2 regions of the Isachenkonia alkalipeptolytica genome follow, and region 1 is predicted to be linked to the other one. Evidence: riboswitches for the same ligand, from Rfam matches in the RefSeq annotation. Region 1 holds a riboswitch; the other holds the start of a gene.
What was found. A riboswitch is a leader RNA that binds a small molecule or an ion and turns the genes downstream of it on or off. The one in region 1 is predicted to bind S-adenosylmethionine.
Positions count from the first base shown of each region.

Region 2: another riboswitch for S-adenosylmethionine. It lies ahead of metK (methionine adenosyltransferase); the one in region 1 lies ahead of ISALK_RS13165 (methionine ABC transporter ATP-binding protein).

Region 1 is NZ_SUMG01000024.1:18,276-25,737, reverse strand. Features, by position in the region: gene ISALK_RS13175 (DUF4139 domain-containing protein) at 1-1,131, shown strand, start outside; gene ISALK_RS13170 (FAD-dependent oxidoreductase) at 1,703-3,172, opposite strand; SAM riboswitch class I at 3,452-3,555, shown strand; SAM riboswitch class I at 3,634-3,737, shown strand; gene ISALK_RS13165 (methionine ABC transporter ATP-binding protein) at 3,836-4,609, shown strand; gene ISALK_RS13160 (methionine ABC transporter permease) at 4,610-5,266, shown strand; gene ISALK_RS13155 (MetQ/NlpA family ABC transporter substrate-binding protein) at 5,266-6,078, shown strand; gene ISALK_RS13150 (DUF2087 domain-containing protein) at 6,233-6,997, shown strand; gene ISALK_RS13145 (potassium channel family protein) at 7,183-7,462, shown strand, end outside.
Region 2 is NZ_SUMG01000007.1:65,239-72,700, reverse strand. Features, by position in the region: gene flgG (flagellar basal-body rod protein FlgG) at 1-94, shown strand, start outside; gene ISALK_RS15545 (rod-binding protein) at 134-532, shown strand; gene fabZ (3-hydroxyacyl-ACP dehydratase FabZ) at 549-977, shown strand; gene ISALK_RS07390 (AEC family transporter) at 1,232-2,218, shown strand; gene ISALK_RS07385 (aspartyl-phosphate phosphatase Spo0E family protein) at 2,422-2,625, opposite strand; SAM riboswitch class I at 2,888-2,984, shown strand; gene metK (methionine adenosyltransferase) at 3,239-4,441, shown strand; gene ISALK_RS07375 (ABC transporter ATP-binding protein) at 4,946-5,833, shown strand; gene ISALK_RS07370 (ABC transporter permease) at 5,766-6,518, shown strand; gene ISALK_RS07365 (ABC transporter substrate-binding protein) at 6,759-7,462, shown strand, end outside.

The DNA.
Region 1 (7,462 bases):
GAAGGGATCAACGTTTTAGAATTCAACTATGATTTTGATCTGGTCAGCAGAGAAAAGCTCTTGGAGAAATATGTGGATAAGCAAGTGTATTTAAAGGATCGGGAAACCAAAGAGAAAAAAAGTTGTCGTCTGCTCTCGGTGGAGGCCGGCGGTCGTTGTGTTCTTGAAGACGATGCCACAAAGGAAATCTACACCGATACCAAAGAAGAAATCGTGCTGCCCTCACTACCATCGGGGCTGATTGTACGACCGGCCCTGGTTTGGAAAACCGATGGCAAACCTTCGGAAAAAGTGAAAGTATCCTACTTAAGTGGAGGCTTTCGCTGGCATGCCAATTATGTGGTGGAAATGAAAGAAGAGACCTTAAACATTGCGGGATGGGCGGAAATCCAAAATACCAGCGGGATGACGTTTGAAAATGCCCGGATTAAGCTTATCGCGGGAGACGTCAATCGGGAAGTAGAGGAAATGGAGCCGGACGGGATGTATGAACTTGAAATAACGTCTTCCTATGAACCGGAAGTAAAAGCTTTCTTTGATTATCATATGTATACCTTAGGCCAGGCCACGACCCTTAAAGACAATCAATCCAAGCAAATCGGGATCTTAACGGGAGAGGGGATTCCCTATAAGCAGTATTATCAACTGGGTCTTTATGAAGATAAGGCCGATATTATTGTAGAGTTTCAGAATCGACAAGAGCATGGACTGGGGGTGGCCATGCCCCAGGGGAAAATCAAGCTGTATAAAGAGGATACTGCCGACGGATCCCTGGAATTTATCGGAGAAGACGGTATAATGCATACCCCGAAAAATGAAGCTATTACCCTTTCCATTGGCAAAGCCTTTGATATCGCCTTTGAATATAAGAAAATCGATCATAAAAAAATGGGCGGTGTGGAATATTATAAATATGAGGTGATCATTAGAAACCATAAAGAGACGGAGGCGGAAGTCCGGTTTGAGCATTCCCGTCACGGTGTGTGGGAGATGGTTACCTCCTCTCACGAGTATATTAAAGTATCCTCTTCCCAAATAGAGTACCGAGTTACCGTGCCGGCGGAGGGTGACATTACCGTGGAGTTTGAATATAAGGTGGACCGAAGGATCGATGTTAATTTGAGAAAGTAGCTCGCACACGGTTCTTTTGAGATAAACCAAAGGGGACGGAGGTGTTCGGTTCATGAGGAACCAAACCCCTCCGTCCTTTCCGGTTCTACCCTCGGGGATTAAAGGAGGGGATGTCCTCTGAAATTAGAACTACTGATCAGGGCGGTCATCATCAACATCGCCGCCTCGGCTTTCCTAGCCTACCTGGCCGCTTTTGGCCTGATGAGCCTGGGATCCCTCCATGAGAGGATTGTGGGATCCCTGGCGGGACGCCTGGATTACCTCGGAGATCAATGCTCTAAAGGATGGCTTCTTAAAGCCTGAAAGCGTTATGAAATTAAAGAGAAGGTTATTTCTGAGAAGGAAGATAAGAAAGCCGAAAAAGTGGGGAAAGAAACAAGCGAAAAAGAGACTCTTTAAGGAGTCTCTTTTTCACAGCACGATTTTGTATGGATTTATTGTAGTAGACCTCAAACCGTTGTAAATAATCGTCAATTTACAAACAACTAGGAGGCCGCCTGTTTTTTGTACCTTATTTACCGATCGGTTACAGTAAATAATAAGTTATCTCTTGGTCAAAAGAACTATAAAATCACTCTACACTCATGGCTGCTGTTTTTCCGGCCTCGCGGCCCATAACCAGCACGGAAGTGATGCAAGTTCCGCTAGCGGGATAGACAGAATCATACAATTGACCATTCGCAACATCACCGGCAGCATATAGCCCGCCAATGTGGTTCCCTTCCGAATCTAATACTTCCCCTTGTAGATTGACTCTTGGTCCTCCAAAGGAACTTAATGTGGCCGGATGCACCGTTAAGGCATACAGATTGTTCTCTTCAATCTCGGCAATTGCAGGGTTTCCATAGTCCTCGTCTTCACCGATTTCTACTAATTCATTAAATCGTTCTATGGTATTTAAGAAATTCTCCTCTGGTACACCAATAGCTTCTGCTAATTCTTCAAAACTCTCGGCGCTTACCGCGTATCCTTCTTCAACGCCTTCATCTAGGATCTCTTCCGGTACTTCGCCGCTGAAAATTGAGTAGAATTCTTCACTTTCGTTTTCTACCATGGCTTCATACATCAAAGCGTAGTAATCAGCTTCGTTCATAAATCGTTGTCCACTCTCATCAACATATAGATTCGGAGCAAACACCAATCCGCCGAGTTCCCCTCTGTAGGAAACACTCGGGTCAACTCCTCGGAATCCAATAACGCCATTTGGTGCTACGATATCAGCTCCTGCTTCTTCTGCCATTCGTAGTCCGTCGCCGACATTACCGGAGGCAGCATAAGAAAATTGACCACTGGCTACCGGAGCATACTCTTCTATCATTTCTTCATTTTGATCAAATCCACCGGTGGCTAAAATTACGGCTTCAGCATTAAATGTGAAAGTTTGTCCATTACCGTTTTCACCTACCGCACCGATTACGGTGCCATCATCTTCTAAAATAAGCTCCGTTACGGTGGTATTAAGAATAATCTCCACACCTAAATCTTCCGCAACTTCCTCTAAGGGTCGTGTTATACCAAATCCCCCATCTTCCGCATGGTGGCCTCGTTGTGCAGGACTGATTCCTTCGGCAGTTAGATCTTCTTGAAAGACCACACCTCGTTCTTCTAACCATGCAATCGTTTCACCGGAATTTCGGGCAATGTAGTTAATCATTTCTTCATCCGCATTGCCTTCTGACATCTCCATCCAGTAATCCGCAAAATCCTCCCATGGTTCTTCAATTCCGGCCCGTTCCTGTACCGGACTTTCTGAAGCATGCAAAATACCTCCGGATAAACTTGTGCTACCGCCTAGCATTCCTAATTTCTCTACTAAAACAACAGAGGCTCCCTCTTCAGAGGCTTCTATAGCTGCGGCCAAACCGGCACCGCCACCCCCTACTACCAGTACATCCGTATCCATGACGTTTTCTTCTTCCTGGGGAGCTTCTGCTTCCCCGTTTTCATCAACCCCATTATCCTCGGGCGCCTCACAGGCGACAAGTATACTAAGGGTTAATAAAATTGAAATAAAGATCAACATTCTGTTTGTTTTTACCAAGGTCCTTTCCTCCTTTGATTGATGAACAAGATTGAAGACTTACGGACATTAAACTAAGAGAAAGATGAATGGAAAGCCCCCCTTTATATAAAATATTCTGATTATTTAAGTTTTAACATTGATTACGGCGTTTTTCAAGAGTATGTTGTTCGATGGGTATAGTAAAGGGTTCTTTAGGAGGGGGTGGACCGGATGCACGGTAGAAAAAGAGCATGTTAAGATTATGGTTGACAAAGCACTGAATAGTGGTTATACTCGTATATAAGATTTTAATAGAAGACCTTATCCAGAGTGGTGGAGGGACTGGCCCTATGAAACCCGGCAACCAGGAAGAAATTCCGAGGTGCTAAATCCAGCAGTGCATGGTCACTGGAAGATGAGGAGAAATGAAGGCGATTTCTACCCATCTTTGAATGGGTATTTTTTTATGCCAAATGGACGGCCTAAAACTTAATAATCCACACTTATCCAGAGCGGCGGAGGGACTGGCCCGATGAAGCCCGGCAACCAAGAAGAAATTCTAAGGTGCTAATTCCAGCAGTGCATCGTCACTGAAAGATGAGACCGGTATGTTTTTCACCCCTTATTCTTTTTGTGAATAAGGGGTTTTCTTTTTCAAAAAGAGTTAAAAAATAGAAAAAACAAACTGAAGGAGGAGACAAAATGATACATTTCCAAAAAATTTCGAAAACCTATCCCTCAAAGAACGGCGGGGTAAAAGCACTGAAGAACGTTGATTTAATTGTAAATGCCCGGGAGATTTTCGGGGTGATCGGACTGAGCGGTGCGGGAAAATCCACCTTGCTGCGCTTGGTCAACGGACTGGAAACCTTTGATGAAGGAAACTTAACGGTGGACGGCGTGAATTTACAGACCTGTGACAAAAAGGATCTTCGAGCCTTACGACAAAATACGGGAATGATTTTTCAACATTACCATCTTCTGCAACACCGAAAAGTTGGGGGGAATATTGCTTTTCCCCTGGAACTGTCCGGGGAGTCCCGATCGAAAATTGAGAAAAAAGTCGATGAACTACTGGAAATTGTAGACTTAAAGGAGAAAAAGCACCACTACCCCGCAGTACTAAGCGGCGGTCAACGGCAGCGGGTGGCCATCGCCCGGGCCCTGGCCACCAATCCGAAAATTTTATTATGCGATGAGGCCACCTCCAGTTTGGATCCCATTACCGGGAAGGCGATTCTAAGCTTACTGGAAAAAATCAATCGGGAGTTGGGCATTACGATTCTAATGATCAGCCATCAGTTATCCGCGGTGTCCAGAATATGTCACCGGGTGGGGGTCTTGCAAAATGGGGAAATGATTGAACAAGGATCAAAGGAGCAGGTCCTGGGTTATCCGAAAAAGACTTATACCAGGGCGTTGATCGAGTCCTCGGAGATTCATGGAAAAGCGCATTTGAAAAGGGAGGTGGTGTAAATGGAAAGAATGATTCAGTTGTTGATCCCGGCATTGCTGGAGACTTTGTATATGAGTACCTCGGCCACGTTTTTCGGAGTGATATTCGGTACCGTGCTGGGGGTGATGCTGAAGATCACGGAAAAAGGCTTTATCGCATCGAATCCGGCTGTTCATCGGGTGCTGTCCTATGTAGTTAACATCGGGAGATCCTTTCCCTTTGTGATATTAATGATTGCCATTATGCCCTTGACCCGGGCTATGGTGGGCAGTTCCATCGGAACCGGTGCCGCTGTAGTGCCCTTGAGCTTGGCCACGATTCCCTTTTTTGCCAGGGTGGTGGAAAGCGCCCTGGGAGAAATCGACTTCGGGCTGATAGAAGCCGCCCAGTCCATGGGGGCCACCAATGGTGAAATCATTCGAAAAGTCCTGCTACCTGAAAGCATCTCCCCGTTGGTACTGGGGATTACCATTACCTTTGTGAATGTGGTGGGTTACTCGGCCATGGCCGGGGTTGTGGGAGGAGGTGGTTTGGGTGATCTGGCCATTCGCTATGGCTACCATCGCTTCGATCAGGAAGTGATGTTTAGCACCATTATCGTCCTGGTGGTCCTGGTAACCACCGTACAATGGACCGGAAGTTTTCTTGCCAATAAATTGAATAGGAGGAGAAGTTAATGACGAAAAGAAAAGGAATTATTATTGGATTGTTGTTGATTATCACTTGGGGAATTTTTGTGGGATGCACCGATGCAGGGGAGGACGAGGAACTTTCCACTTTGAGAATCGGCGCTAGCCCCGTACCCCACAGTGAAATTCTGGAGTTTATCGAAGAGGACTTAAAAAAGGAGGGCATCGCTTTAGAGATCGTAGAGTTTACCGATTACGTAACCCCCAACCTCTCCCTGGAGGAAGAGGAAGTTGATGCGAACTTCTTTCAGCACGGCCCCTACTTAGAGAGTTTTAACGGCGAACACGGACTGAACTTATCAAGCGTACTGGAAGTACACGTGGAACCCTTGGGTCTTTATTCCAATAGCCTGGGGGATATCGAAGAGCTTCAGGAAGGAAGCACCATTGCCATACCCAATGACCCGACCAATGGGGGAAGAGCCTTACTGCTTCTTAGTGAGTTTGGGCTGATTGATGTAGAGGAAGGGTCGGACCTACAGGTTACCATCAGTGATATTAAAAACAATCCGAAAAACTTAGAATTCGTGGAGTTGGAGGCTCCTCAACTACCAAGATCCCTAGAGGATGTGGACGCTGCGGTGATTAATACGAATTATGCCCTGGAGGCGGATTTTCATCCCTTAGAGGATGCGTTAATCAGTGAGAATGAAAACTCACCCTACACCAATGTGATCGCCACCAGAGAGGAGTTAACGGATTTGGAAAAGATCCAGGCATTAATTGAAGTGTTGACGAGGGAAAAAGTCGAGGACTTCCTATGGGAGAACTACGACGGTGCGGTGGTTCCCGTGTTTTAACGGAAAAAAAAGAGAAAGCAAAAAGAGACTCTTAAAGGAGTCTCTTTTTATTTACAGCAAGCTTGACTAATTGCAAACAAAATAGTATTATGTTTATATATAAACAGACTATACAATATTATGTTTGGTTTAACTATGTTTAAGGAGGGTAACTATGGAAAACATAAACGAAGCTTTTTGGAAAGCATCTCCGGAGGAAATGCAGCGGGGATACATTTATCGAAGGGAGGAAGAGGACTATCGGTGCCTGATCTGCGGTGAGAGTTTTCAGGACGGGAGGGTTTATCAGCGAAAGGGGAAGCTGTTGGATGCGAAACTGACGGTAAAGGACCACATCGTCGAAAAACATCAGTCGGTTTTTCATTATCTGTTGAACTTAAGCAAACGGTATACGGGATTGACGGATACCCAAAAAGAAATCCTGGAAGATCTCTATTTAGGTCGCAGTGATAAGGAAATCGTCAAAAATCAGGGAGGGAAAAGTCCCGCTACCATTCGAAATCATCGTTTTAAACTGCGGGAGAAGGAAAAACAGGCAAGGGTCTTCCTAGCTCTGATGGGACTTTTGGACAATCCAAAGAAACCGAAAACCCCCTCGGAGGAGTTAGTGGATATTCACCGCCGGGCAACCTCCGTGGACGACCGCTACGTGATTACCCAGGGTGAGCAGGAAAAAATACTACAGGCCTATATTAAAGATGGTCGGGTTACAAGCTTTCCCAGCAAGGAAAAGAAAAAGATCGTGATCCTTCAATACATTATGGAGGCCTTTGAGGCGAATAAGCAGTATCGGGAAAAGGAGGTAAATGAAATCATCAAAGAGAAGATTGAGGACTACGTTACGGTCCGACGCTATCTGATTCAATACGGATTTTTAGACCGAAAAAGGGACGGTAGTTTTTACTGGGTGAAAGAATAAGGAGGCAAAAAGGTTCCTTCCCGTCGGAAATGGGTACAAATATGGAAACAGCGGTTTTTAAAAAAGAGGGAACATCAAGCGATAAGAAGGGAGCGGTAAGAGGTTTTGTTATAGTTATATAAGAAGAAAGGACTTATCGATGGGGGAGAAGATATAAAAATACATGAAGAAATGAGTGATGTATCATGGCCTGTACTTCTTTTGAAAATGCCAAGGCTTTAGTAAATAGCTTAACCCAGTTAGATGGGGAAGAGTCTATTATTATGGAGGGGGCTACCTATCATCTTGTTAATTCCTACGATGATTTAATAAAACTGAATAATAAGTTCAATTTTATAAGATCACTAAATAGGAATGGAAAAGATGATGACGTGAAACATGAAGGGTCTCTTCTGGAAAATGTATTTTTTGTGATTCGATTTGACATAGAACTAAGTAGTATTCAAAAGAAAGCAGGTCTTCTCT
Region 2 (7,462 bases), on a different contig from region 1:
GATGATCACCGCCCAGCGGGCCTATGAAACCAGCTCCAAGGCGGTACAGACCTCCGACGAGATGATGGGAATCGCCAACAATATGCGACGATAGGCAGTAACTGTAAAGAAAGATTTGGAACGGAGGGATGCAGTGGAAATTAATTATCAACCCTATATACCGGATCAAGGGACGAAATCCGTTGAAAAGCGGTTGCAAAATGTGGCTGCCGAGGACCAACAGGGAGAGCAGGAGGCTCTGAAAAAGGCCACGGAGGATTTTGAAGCCATCTTTTTAACGATGATGTTTAAGAATATGAGAAACACGGTTCCCGACGGAGGACTGGTGGAAAAAAGCTTCGGACGGGGAATCTACGAAGAAATGCAGGATGAAAAAATGGCGGAGGACATCTCCCAAAACGGGGGTGTCGGCCTTGCCAAGGAGCTTTATCAGCAATTGAGTCAACAACACGGCTATGATGATGCAGCGGCATCGGTTCAGGAGACCTCGCCCTTAGAAGGGGATAGAAAAGCCAACAAAGATCAGGAGTAAGAAGGAGGAAAAATTTATGGAACTGGATATTTTACAAATCAAAGAAGTACTGCCCCATCGCTATCCTTTTTTGCTGGTGGATAAGATTCGGGATTTGGAGCCGGGGAAAAAAGCGGTGGGCATTAAAAACGTGACCGCCAATGAGCCATTTTTCCAAGGGCATTTTCCGGAAAAACCCTTGATGCCCGGGGTACTCATGGTGGAAGCCTTAGCCCAGGTGGCGGGACTTACCTGCACCATTGAAGGGGATCAAAACAAGCTGGGAGTATTTACCGGCATTGATAAATGTAAGTTTCGAAGGCAAGTGGTTCCGGGAGACGTGTTAGAGCTCCATGTGGAGATCACCTCCTTTCGAAGGGGCATCGGAAAAGCGGAAGGAAAAGCTATGGTGGAGGGGGAATTAGCCTGTTCCTGTCAGTTATCCTTTGCGCTGGTGGATCGATAAAAAAATCCGGTCAATTTAAAGATTTTTTCTTGTTATAACTGATAAAAGCTTTCAAAGTATGTTATAATTATAAATAACGATTATATATGTAAAAATATATACAGTGGAATTTTTAACAAGCGAGCTACAGACTTTTTGATAAGGAACGACCTATCTCCTCCTTCTATAGGCCTTTTTTATAAGGGTCTATAGTTTTTTTTGGAAAGAATCCCGGGGAGAAATATGATATGATATAACCGAAAGGGAGGGATATTATGGATTTTTTTACAACCTTCTATCAGATTCTATCGCTTTTTATTCTGATTGCCGTGGGCTGGGGAGCATCCCGTCTAAAGCTTTTGGATCAACACTTTGTAAAAACCTTAAGCGTTTTTGTGATTAAAGTGACCTTGCCCGCCATGATCATTAAATCCATGCAATTTGACTTTTCCGTGGAAGTTTTGTGGGACAGCGCCTACATGTTTCTGGTGGGCATCGGTATGTATGCCCTGATGATAGCCCTTTCCTATGGGATTGTGAAATTCAGTGGCTTTACCGGGGCGAGGGCCAATGCCCTGCAATTTTTGATCATTTTTGGGAATGTGGGTTATATGGGCTATCCGGTGATGGCCTCCATATTCGGAGACGAAGGGGTGTTTTATACCGCCCTTTTCAATATTCCCTTTAACTTTTTAATGATGAGCCTGGGGGTTTATCTGATGACGCGAAAGAATTCCGGGGATTCCGAGGACGGAAAGGGACCCCTTGACGCCTCCCCTGGGGAAGAGAAATCTTTTAAAGGAAAACTCCGGCGGCTGAAAGTCCTGATCAACCCCGGTATTGTGGCGACCTTCACCGGTTTTACCCTGTTCCTCCTGTCCATAGAAATTCCCGGACCCCTATTTCGATCCATGGACATCCTGGGAGAGGCAACCACGCCCCTGGCCATGATAATCATCGGAGCCAATCTTTCCCGGGTGGCCCTGGGCAGTGTATTCCGGGAAAAAGCCCTGTACGGATTGGTCTTTCTGCGGCTGATTTTGATCCCTGCATTTTTATTCGGTCTCTTAACCCTGCTGGGGGTGGAAGGTTTTTTATTAAAGGTGCCGGTGCTGATATTCTCCATGCCCGCAGCGGCCAATGCCGTGGTTTTTGCGGTAATGTATGAAGGGGATGCGGACTTTGCGGCAAAGGGGGTTTTCTTTACCACTCTATGTTCCGGGGTGACCCTTCCGATCATCGCCTATATGTTACTGGGTTGAGGTCCTGTATCCTGCGGGATGGAGAGTCTATATGCTACTGGGTTGAAGGCCTGTATGCTGCTAGGCTGAGAGTCTATATCCTACTGGGCTGAGGTCCTGTATCCTGCTAGGTTGAGGGCGTGTATGTTGCTGGGTGCAGGATGAAAAGAAGGGCATAAAAAAACGCCCGGGACCGCCGAGCGTTAGGTTGACAAATAAAAGCACTAATTTAAGTGTTGGGTTCTTTTTTGATACTCTACAATCAATTCATCGATTCTGCAGCTAAGGAAATAAACCTCTTCCTTTGTTCCGTTTTCGGTTAAGTATTGATGCAGGGCAACTTTTAATCGTCGGATTTCCAGCTTCAAATCCTTGGTGGATAATTCTGCGATGCCGGTTTTCGTTGGAATTGCTAAATGCTTTAACAAAGGAAGCGCCTCCTTTTGGTGCTGCGTCTTGTAAGGATAGAAATCATCCTGATAAATATACCTATCCATTTAATAACAATATTTCTTGTATTAAGTATACACAAGGGAGACTTTCCGGTCAAGGTTCCTGTTCATTCAATATTTGACAATTTTCGACAAAACTTCAGGGGCGGGATGAGAACAATTCTTAGAAAAAATGCAAAATCAGTTGGAAACCACGGAATGTTTATGGTATAATAGTAAAACAGTTTCATAAAAGATTACCTTATCCAGAGCGGTGGAGGGACAGGCCCTTTGAAACCCGGCAACCATAGAAGTATGGTGCTAATTCCTGCAGAATGATTTCTGGGAGATAAGGAGAGTGGACCCTCTTCTTAGAAGAGGCTTTTTTCATGTTTGGAAACTTTTCTCAGGGAATTTTGGTAATATTTCCTTGGGGAATAAGACAAAAGTAGTATAAATTGTCGAAAAAAAGTTAAAAAAATATGAGAAAAGAACTATAATCCCCTGGAAGGTATCTGAAGCATCCATATAAAAATTCAAAAGGCTGTGTTTCGGTATAAAGGGTAGTAATGATTGCGCTTAAGAAGCACGGCATAGGAGGAGGAAGACTATGTATAAACGATTATTTACATCGGAGTCTGTTACGGAGGGGCATCCCGATAAAATTTGTGACCAAATTTCCGATGCGGTACTGGACGCCATATTAAAGCAAGACCCCGAGGCCCGGGTGGCCTGCGAGGTTGCGGTGACTACGGGATTGGTGCTTTTAATGGGGGAGATCACCACCACCTGCTATGTGGATATCCCGAAAATCGCTCGAAAAACCATCGAACGGATCGGCTACACCCGGGCGAAGTACGGATTTGATGCGGAAACCTGCGCCGTATTGACCTCCATTGACGAACAATCCCCGGATATTGCCATGGGGGTTAACGAGGCTTTTGAGCACCGGGAAAACCTGACCAAGGAAGATTTATATGAATCCATGGGGGCGGGAGACCAGGGAATCATGTTCGGATACGCATCCAATGAAACGGAAGAGTTGATGCCCCTGCCGATTTCCCTATCCCATAAGCTGGCCAAACGCTTAGCCGAGGTTCGTAAAACCGGAAAGCTAAATTACCTCCGTCCCGACGGAAAGACCCAGGTGACGGTGGAATATGAAGACGATCAGCCCAAAAGAATTCATACCGTGGTGGTTTCCACCCAGCATCACGAAGACGTGCCCCTAAAGCAGATTCGCGAGGACCTGATTCGGGATGTTGTACGAAAAGTGGTGCCGGTGGAACTCTTAGATGACAACACCAAGTTTTTAATCAATCCCACGGGGCGATTTGTTATCGGCGGACCTCTAGGAGATGCCGGCCTTACAGGACGGAAGATCATCGTAGACACCTACGGCGGCTTTTCCCGCCACGGCGGCGGTGCCTTCTCCGGGAAGGACGCCACCAAAGTGGACCGTTCCGGAAGCTACGCCGCCCGCTACGTGGCGAAAAACATCGTCGCCGCCGGCCTTGCGGATAAATGCGAAATCGAAATTGCCTACGCCATTGGTGTAGCCAACCCGGTATCCATTATGGTAGAGACCTTCGGCACCGGCAAGATTGCGGAATCCCGAATCGAAGAACTGATCGCCGAGCACTTTGATCTTCGTCCCCGGGCCATCATCGAAAACCTGGACCTGAAAAAACCAATCTATGAGCAAACCGCAGCCTACGGGCACTTCGGAAGGGACGATTTGGACCTTCCCTGGGAACGTACGGACAAAGCGGAAATACTGAAAAAGGCTTTAGAGGACAGCGGGACGGAGTAACTGTCCGCCGCTTACTAATCCCTTCCGGAAAGGAATTAGGATCATAGCCTAACGGCAAAAAGAACAGCGAAAGACACGGGGACGGAGTAATTGTCCGCTAGTGCCCGCGGACACGGAGACGAACTCACTGTCCCCTCCAAAAGAACACCGAAGAGGATGCAGAGAGACGTTGTCTTCCCAAAATCCTCGCGGTATAAAGTACCTGTGATCGTAAAATAGAAGATAGTGAATATGGGTAAAGATAAAAAGAGCCAAGGACAGCGAGACAGAGAAAGGGTTTTCCCTGAAGAAATAGGGGGAAGACAATTGCTCCGTCCCGCTGTCCTTTTTCTTCGTCCGCTGTCCTTTTTTTGTTGCTAAACCAGGGTAATTAACACGGGATTAAAATATATAATTCATACTTGACTTATCGGGATTCGTGCATTACAATGGTTTTACTTATTAATTAAACCTATAAATTTAGTCGGGATTAAACAAGGAATTCATTCAATGAGGTGAATATACATGTTGGAGATTCAAAATCTGCACAAAAGTTTCGGACAGGAAAAAGTCCTGGAAGGCTTGAATATAACCGTAAATAAAGGGGAGTTTCTCTCAATCCTCGGTCCCTCCGGTTGCGGAAAATCCACCCTGATTCATATGATTGCGGGACTGGAAAGCGTGAGCGGCGGCAAGATCCTTATGAAGGACCGGGAAGTAAAAGCTCCCGGGACGGACCGTATACTGGTCTTTCAAAGCGGAGCTCTTTTTCCCTGGCTCAATGTGAAAGATAATATTGCCTTTGGTCTTTCCAATGTGAAAGCCGATAAAAAATCCCAAGATCGGTTGGGGGATGGGAAGAGTAAAAAATCAAAAAAAGATAAATTCAGCGACGAAGAAAAAGAAGAGCGGGTAGAGGAACTGATGAAAAAAGTCCACCTTTACCGATTCAGAGATAAATTTCCTCACCAGTTATCCGGAGGGATGAAACAGCGGGTATCCATTGCCAGAAGCCTTGCCATGGATCCGGAAGTCCTGTTAATGGACGAGCCCTTCTCCGCATTGGATGAGCAGACCAAAATGGTCCTGCATGAAGAATTGCAGCGAATTTGGATGGATACGAAAAAAACCATCGTCTTCGTTACCCACAATATTCGGGAAGCGGTCAAGCTTTCGGACCGGGTACTGGTTATGGGGAGTCAGCCGGGGAAAATCATCAAAGATATCCCGATTCCCTACGCTCATCCGAGAAAGGTGACGGACCCCAATCTCGTGGAGATGGAAAAAGTCATCATGGAATCACTAAAGGATGAAATTGAAAAACGAAGGAAGGAGGAATTTGGCGATGGCTACCCTGTGGAAGCGAGTGGCGTTTTTAGCGGCCCTGATTATACTATGGGAGACGGTATTTAGACTCGGCATTTGGCCGGATTTTATGTTTCCCGGACCGGTGCAGGTGATAGAGACTTTAATTCGAGGCTTTAGCGAAGGGAACTATGTGCCGGCGCTTCTGAACAGCCTTCGACGATTATTTATCGGATATGTGATTGCAGTGATTCTTGGAACGATCATCGGGGTATTGATGGGACGGTTTAAGTCCCTGGAAGAAACCCTGGGCGTTGTAATCCTACCGCTGCAGTCAGTACCCAGTGTCGTTTGGCTCCCCTTAGCCCTTTTATGGTTCAGTATGGGAGAGGCGGCCATGATTTTTGTGGTCGTGATCGGCGGTCTTTGGAATATGATTATGAGTACCACCGCCGGCATTAAAGGGGTGGACCCGGTGCTGATTCAGTGCGGAAGAAACCTTGGCTTCGGGGGAGGGAAAATCTTTACGAAAGTGATCCTGCCGGCGGCCATTCCCAGTATGATTACGGGAATGCGTCTCGCCTGGGCATTCTGCTGGAGAGCCCTGATGGCGGCGGAGATCATCGGTACGGGACAAGGTCTTGGGCAAGTATTGATGTGGGGCCGGGACATGGGTAATATGAGTACCGTCATGGCGGTCATGTTTATCATCGCCGCAACGGGAATGATCTCCGACGGATTTGTCTTTAAGCGCTTGGAGAACCGAATTTACCAGCAGTGGGGACTGCTATAGGAAAGCAGAATCCGTAGCAATGCGTTAGAAAAAATCTACCCCGGCACTATGAATACCAGATTTCACTCCGGATAAGTATGAGCCCCGAAAGAGGCGCACTAAAACGCAAAAGAGGCGCACTAAAACGCAAAAGAGGCGCACTAAAACGCAAAAGAAGCACACTGAAACGCGAAAGAAGCACATTAATAAAGGTAACAATGCTACAAAAAATATATATCCCAAAGGATAAGGAGGCAAAACATGATTCAAGCAAACGGCAAGAACACAAGCTTTAAAAAGAAAGCGGTAAGAAACAAAGTTTTACTCGGAATTATAGCAGTTTTATTACTAGGGGTGTTGGCCGGTTGCGAGATCGGAGCCGCCTCGAAGGAAGAAGTGAATATCGGATACTTTCCCAATCTATCCCATGCCGGCGGTATTGTGGGTATGAGTGAAGGGATTTATCAAGACGCACTGGAAGATTACAACGTAAAGGAAATGACCTTTCCCAACGGATCCTTATTTATGGACTCCCTGTCCACGGGGCAAATTGATATTGGATTTGTGGGCCCCGGACCGGTACTGAACCGGTACCTGCAGGGGGGAGAAGTGGTCATTCTTGGGAACTCCACGAATGCAGGAAATGTGCTGGTTCTTCGGGAAGGGCTGGAATATAACGGGCCGGAAGATTTAGCGGGACTTACCATCGCCACCGCCTCCACCGGTTGCACCCACGATTTACTCCTTCGAAAAATGCTTGATGAAGAGGGAATGGCCGTGGAGGAAAACGGAGGAACCGTCAAACGGCTTCCCCAACGCCCGGCGACAAACATCGGTATGATGGAGCAAGGGCAAATTGACGGCGCTTTGGTGTCTGAACCCTGGGCCAGCATGATGGAAGCCCAAGGAGTAGGGGAAGTCGTTGTGGAATTTGACGAGGTACCCTGGGAAGGGGAAGTGCCGGC